DNA from 2 places in the Brevibacillus parabrevis genome. Region 2 is predicted to be linked to the other one. Evidence: a T-box and tRNA genes for the amino acid it is inferred to sense, from the RefSeq annotation. Region 2 holds a T-box; the other holds one or more tRNA genes.
The links. A T-box is a leader RNA that pairs with one kind of tRNA and senses whether it is charged. The one in region 2 lies ahead of ileS (isoleucine--tRNA ligase), so its partner is inferred to be a tRNA-Ile.

Region 1 (3,415 bases), 230 kb from region 2:
GCCCCAGCGCATCGTCGCGAGCTAGTTTGCCCTTCAAGCATTTTGCTGTGGCGGGGCAGGAGGGCGAATTACCAATTATTTGGGCGAAAGATTGTCGCAATTTTGTCACCATGTGATACTATGGTAGGAAACGACTTCACTCGATTTGTGGAAGGGGTTGTCTCTTATATGAAGAAGCAAGTACACAGCATCGAAGTCAGAAACGCTGCTCTCAACCGTCTGGCAGAACGTGGCGTCACGGTGGAGGATATCGCTGAGATTGTCTATCTCATGCAGGCCCCCTATCACCCTGGCCTGACCATAGAACCGTGCATCGAGAGCGTAAAAGCCGTCTTGGAAAAAAGGGAAATGCAGCACGCCATTTTGGTAGGCGTTGAGTTGGATACGCTGGCGGAAAAAGGACTGTTGTCCGAGCCGCTCCAATCGATCATCGCAACGGACGAAGGCCTGTTCGGATGCGACGAGACATTGGCACTAGGCTCCGTCTTCGGATACGGCAGCATCGCAGTTACCACTTTTGGTCACTTGGACAAACATAAAGTGGGCGTCATCAAAAGACTGGACACCAAGTCGGAAGAAGGCCGCGTCCACACCTTCCTCGACGATCTCGTAGCCAGCGTGGCCGCAAACGCCTCCAGCCGCATGGCTCACCGCATGCGGGATGAGCAGGAAGCAGAACAAGCCCGCTTGGAAGCCGAAGCACTCAAGCGCGGGGAAGCCAAGCTGCGCGTGGAGGAAAAGGCCGGGGGAACCGAGCAGGCGGGGTAAATGCGTTGCTGCGTAGGTTGGCGGTTTTGATGGTTGAGAGGATTTAGGTGGCTTGGATTGTTACCTACCTATCTTTGTGTGGTTGTTTTGGGCAGGGATTAGAGAGCAGGGGTAAGGTAAGAAAGAGCAAGGAAGCGGAATTTTGTTGGCGGGATTGTGAAAAGCCTGTCGGTCTTGAAAAGGTAGTAGATGGTAAAAAGATAGAGCGTTGTAAAAATCTAGTGAAGATCCAAAAATAGTAAATTGTATAAAGTAATCAAGAGCCATTTTTTCGTTGGTGCTGTTCCCATTTGGGCTGCCGCTTGCAGGAGCGAGAGGCAGGAAGGGTGGGGAGAGGAGCGGCGGGGATGGCTTTTGGGGTTCGGGGGTGAGAGTAGGGGGAGGGGGAAGTTAAAGTGTTGGAGTAGGGGAAGAAGAGGGATAAAGAGCAAGGACAAGAGCAAGGACAAGAGCAAGGACAAGAGCAAGGACAAGAGCAAGGACAAGAGCAAGGACAAGAGCAAGGACAAGAACAAGGACAAGAGCAAGAGCAAGGACAAGAGCAAGAACAAGAACAAGAACAAGAACAAGAACAAGAACAAGAACAAGAACAAGAACAAGAACAAGAACAAGAACAAGAACAAGAGCAATGCGACGGCACTCCCTCCCGATCCCCACTTTTCATTCCCCAAGCCCCAAAACTGATGGATGTAGCAATGATTTAGGAGTGTACTTAGAAAAGGGGGGCAGTCAGTAACAACTTGGAAAAGTTGAGGAGTGGAGGGCGAGGAAAAATTTATCGGTTATTTTTCAGCAGAAAGGGGAGACAGCTTGAGTTTTATAGGTGGTGAATACGCAATAAAGTAGGTTTTAAGCGGGTTTTTCAAGTTCTTTTGGTCAGAGTGAAAAAAATTACAAGAAATTATTCATTTCCTCTTGAAATCCAATTTAGGATGCTGTATAGTAATAAATGTGATCGACGTCCGGTGCGATTGGGGCCCTTAGCTCAGTTGGTCAGAGCGGTCGGCTCATAACCGATTGGTCGTAGGTTCGAGTCCTACAGGGCCCACCATTAAGTGAGTACATACGTTTCACAAGGTCACATACATATCCCATGATCCGGTAGCTCAGTTGGGAGAGCACCATCTTGACAGGGTGGGGGTCGCTGGTTCGAACCCAGTCCGGATCACCATAAAACAAACGATAAAACCCTTGTTATTCAAGGGTTTTTCTTTTTGTCTTGAAGTAGGGTGATCGGGAGCGCCCCCTAAAATAGTTTTCGTGGTCAAGAATTGGTCAAGAATAGTATTCTGGTCAATAGTGACTAATGTTTCCAGCTTAACATAGTTACGATAATAATTTGCGTAACTCGTTTATGGATTCATCGAGGAGTATCTGGATTAACTGTTAAAGTCCCATGTTATAAACAAGCATTAATGTCATTCTGTTACGCTGTTCGTCCCCCCAAAAGCATCCACCATCTATAAGTTCTAGTTTGTTTTCATAAGGTGTATGCCTTCTCCAGATCGAATAGTCTACTTTCTGGGGCGTAGCTTTCTTGGTATTATCAAGTGATGTTATCCTTTATTTAGATAGAATCATATTTTCAGAAAACGGAAAGGGGTAAGCTAATTATTTGTACTAACTTTTTTACACAATATTACTTTCATTGGTAAAACAATACTAATACTTGTTGAGTATTTTCTAAAAACTGTGAAAGTTTTTGCTGGGCTTTTCTATAATTGTTGTTTACTGGAAGAGGATTTTTGTCGTTTTATCTCGAATACAAGCCCTTTGTACTAGGAAATTAGACAAGGGGTTGATCAAATGGAAAGAGCAATAATTCTAGGGGAACTAATTAGAGAAGTATTAGGTCCCCGAAATGGAGCTAATGAAACTTTACCAAATGACTTTGATCCTAGAAATGAATATATTGTTGGCGTACTTTCGCCAAGGAGTGCGAATACAACTAGAGACATTGATGCTGAAGCCGAATTAATGAATGATGGGGAAGATGATGAACAGGATTCAAATGATGATTCTTTTGAGCCTGCGATAGCTGGTTCACCATCTTTAGATCCAAAATCACTTCCTAAATCGATGGGAATTTCATTCGTCGCAGAAATTTCATCTGAAAATGCTTTGGCTAATGTATGTTTTACATGGGGAAGATACATATCTAATGGGACTGAGTGGCTTCGAAAGCCATATTGGTTCCATAAAGAGTTCAATATCACTACTAATCATTATTGGTGTGATAATGAAAAAACTGGTGTAGAGTTTTTTGTAAGGACTCTTAAAATTGCAACTGATCGCTATAAGATTTCTATCTTTTTGGTTAACAATACTCCATTGGATAACCATTCTAAGCCAACTACAGCTGATTTCGTATTTCAACCTGAAATCCGCATAAATAAAGTGTCTGGATTTGAGTTTTGTGCTCTTGATGACGAAACAATATATGATAATGCAAGTGTAAGTGAACTTGAAGAGGAGGATTCACTTAAACTTCTATATAAGGAAAGGACTGCTATTGCTAGAGGACATTTAGTTGGTGCTACTTGGAAATCAATTGATATTCAAAGAGAACACCCAAAGCTAAAAGATTTAACATTTCCACCGTTTATTTGGAGTGATGGCTGTATCGTTCCAGAACAGATTAGAATAC
Region 2 (3,415 bases):
TCGTTCACGCCGCCTGCTGCCCGCCTGGTCGAAAAGACAATTACCGTTCCTTCGCCGCGAATGGATGCGGTGATCGGAGAAGTGCACAACATGTCCCGGGCAAAAGCACTGGTCCCGATTCGCGCAGGCAAAGTCAAGGTCAACTGGAAAGTGACCGAAGATCCGTCGACTCAGCTTGCAGAAGGCGACATGGTGTCACTTGCCGGCTTCGGACGGTTCAAAATCATCGAGGTAACAGGAACAACCCGCAGTGGAAGACTTCGCATGATTGTCGGACTGGTTACATAAAATGAAGCAGGCCGCAAAAAAATGTAAAATAAGGCAGGAAACAAAGCCGATTCTGTCGAAACCATAAGTACGAATTATCGGGAAAAGTGGGGGGTTCATGTGCCATTAACGCCATTGGATATACACAATAAAGAATTTAGCACAGGCTTTCGCGGGTACAACGTCGACGAAGTAAACGAATTTCTCGATCAGGTGATCAAGGACTTCGAACTTCTCATTAAAGAGAAAAAGGAACTGGAAGAACGAATCGCTATTCTCAATGAGCGTGTGGACCATTATAAGAGCTTGGAAGAAAACTTGAGCAAATCGATTCTGGTCGCCCAGGAGACAGCGGAGGACGTCAAGTCCAATGCCCGCAAGGAAGCACAGCTGATTTTGAAGGAAGCAGAGAAAAACGCGGATCGGATTGTCAACGAAGCGTTGGCCAAATCCCGGAAGATTGCCATCGAAATCGAAGAATTGAAAAAACGCGCGTCCGTGTACCGCATGCGCTTCCGCACTCTTTTGGAAGCACAGTTGGAAATGCTGGAGCAGGGCGCCTGGGATGATATCGAGCAGGCTGATTCTGCGGTCGCTGTTGAATAAAACATTGACGATGTGCCGATATTGGTACTATAATGTAAAACAACTTTGTCAAAAAAATCAGCCCATATAAACATGAGACGATGAACGGGAAGAGTACGCGGAACAGCACTGCCAAAGAGAGTCGGGACCAGGTGAAAACCCGACCAGTTGCCCCGCCGAAAATCACCCGGGAGTTCAATATCCGAAAGCTTATGCCGCGAGTTTGCGACGGCATCGGCGAGTAAGTGAGCGAGTCATTCCCGTTACGAATGAACGAGTGGAATCAATCACGCCTGCTTTGTATGAGCAGCGATTTGGTTCAATCAGGGTGGTAACACGGGAGCTTTCTCTCGTCCCTTTTTGGGGATGGGAGAAGGCTTTTATTTATTTTCTAGGAGTGAATCAGGCTATGGACTACAGCAAAACCTTATCGCTACCAAAAACCGATTTCCCGATGCGCGGAAACTTGCCAAGCCGCGAGCCGCAAATGCAGGAGAAATGGGAAGAGCAAAACATTTACCAACAAGTGCTTGCGCGTACCGAAGGCCGTCCTTCGTTCGTTCTGCATGACGGACCTCCGTATGCCAACGGAGATATTCATATCGGGCACGCACTGAACAAAATTCTCAAAGACTTCATCGTTCGCTACAAGTCCATGGCCGGCTTCTACGCGCCGTATATTCCGGGCTGGGATACGCATGGATTGCCGATCGAGCAGGCGATTGTCAACGCACAAGGTCTGGATCGCCGCAGCATCGAGGTAAACGACTTCCGCAAGCGTTGCGAAGAGTATGCCTGGTCTTACATTGACAAGCAGCGCGACCAGTTCAAGCGTCTGGGTGTTCGCGGCGATTGGGAAAATCCGTATGTGACGCTTCTCCCTGAGTATGAAGCCAACCAAATTCGCGTTTTTGGCGAGATGGCGAAAAAAGGCTACATCTACAAAGGGCTGCGTTGTGTATACTGGTCCCCGTCTTCTGAGACCGCACTGGCGGATGCTGAAATCGAGTACAAGGACAAGCGTTCTCCGTCCATTTACGTCAGCTTCCAGGTAGCAGATGGCAAAGGCAAGCTGGATACAGAGACAGGCGTTGTCATCTGGACGACGACACCTTGGACGATCCCGGCCAACCTGGCGATCTCGCTCCATCCTGAACTGGAGTACAACGTCGTAAAAGCAGACGGCCGCAAATTCCTCGTTGCCAACGGACTGATCGAGGCGGCAAGCAAGGAAATCGGCTGGGAAGGCGTGGAAATTGTCGCCAGCTTCAAAGGTCAGGAGCTGGAAGGCGTATTGACCAAGCACCCGATCTACGACCGCACATCCCCATTGATCCTCGGAGAACACGTGACGCTCGATGCAGGTACGGGTTGCGTGCATACCGCTCCTGGACACGGGGAAGACGACTTTGCCGTCGGACAAAAATACAATCTGGGTGTACTTTGCCCTGTCGACCACGAAGGAAAAATGACCAGTGAAGCACCGGGTTTCGAAGGTCTTTTCTACGAGGATGCGAACAAGGTCATCACCGAAAAGCTGAAAGAAAATGGAGCGCTCTTGAAGCTGAGCTTCTTCACGCACTCCTACCCGCATGACTGGCGCACGAAAAAGCCGGTTATCTACCGTGCGACAGAACAGTGGTTTGCTTCCATCGACGGCTTCCGCGCACAAATGCTGGAAGCGATCAAAAACGTGAAGTGGATTCCGCATTGGGGAGAAACCCGCCTGGCGAACATGATTGCAGATCGTGGCGACTGGTGCATTTCCCGTCAACGCGTATGGGGTGTTCCGATCCCGATTTTCTACTGCAAATCTTGCAATGAGCCAATCATCAACGACGCGACGATCAACCATATCGCCGAGTTGTTCCGCAAAGAAGGTTCTTCTGCCTGGTTTGCCCGCGAAGCAAACGAGCTGGTTCCGGAAGGTCTTGCTTGCAGCAAATGCGACTGCAAAGATTTCCGCAAAGAGACAGACATCATGGACGTATGGTTCGACTCCGGCTCTTCCCACCAGGCTGTTCTGCGCGAGCGCGGCATCGCTTGGCCGGCTGACATGTACCTGGAAGGTTCCGACCAGTACCGCGGCTGGTTCAACTCCTCTCTGTCTACGGGAGTTGCGGTTTATGGCACGGCTCCGTACAAGGCTGTCCTGAGCCACGGTTTTGCTCTCGACGGGGAAGGCCGCAAAATGTCCAAGTCGCTTGGCAACACAGTAGTGCCGCAACAAGTAATCGACAAGCTGGGCGCCGATATTTTGCGCCTGTGGGTAGCCTCTGTTGATTATCAGGCAGACGTGCGCATTTCTGACGCGATCCTGAATCAGATCGCCGAAGTGTACCGCAAAATCCGCAACACGTTCCGCTTCCTGCTCGGCAACCTGGACGGATTCGACCCGGCAAAAGACCGCGTAGCCTATGAGCAGCTGGGCGAGTTGGACCGTTATGTGCTGGCAAAAGCGGCGAAAGTCGTGAAGCGTTCCCGCAAGGCATACGACGAATACCAGTTCCACACCGTTTTCCATGCGGTGCACAACTTCTGCGTCATCGACTTGTCTGCTTTC

Region 1: it encodes a tRNA-Ile, which carries the amino acid that the T-box ahead of ileS (isoleucine--tRNA ligase) is inferred to sense. The anticodon was not compared.

What each region holds. Positions count from the first base shown of each region.
Region 1 covers NZ_CP064090.1:2,889,201-2,892,615, forward strand. The annotation lists gene IRJ17_RS13785 (phosphatidylglycerophosphatase A family protein) at 169-768, shown strand; gene IRJ17_RS13790 (hypothetical protein) at 1,012-1,452, shown strand; tRNA gene IRJ17_RS13795 (tRNA-Ile) at 1,743-1,819, shown strand; tRNA gene IRJ17_RS13800 (tRNA-Val) at 1,864-1,939, shown strand; gene drmA (DISARM system helicase DrmA) at 2,575-3,415, shown strand, end outside.
Region 2 covers NZ_CP064090.1:3,118,626-3,122,040, forward strand. The annotation lists gene IRJ17_RS14925 (YlmH family RNA-binding protein) at 1-288, shown strand, start outside; gene IRJ17_RS14930 (DivIVA domain-containing protein) at 388-873, shown strand; T-box leader at 945-1,213, shown strand; gene ileS (isoleucine--tRNA ligase) at 1,262-3,415, shown strand, end outside.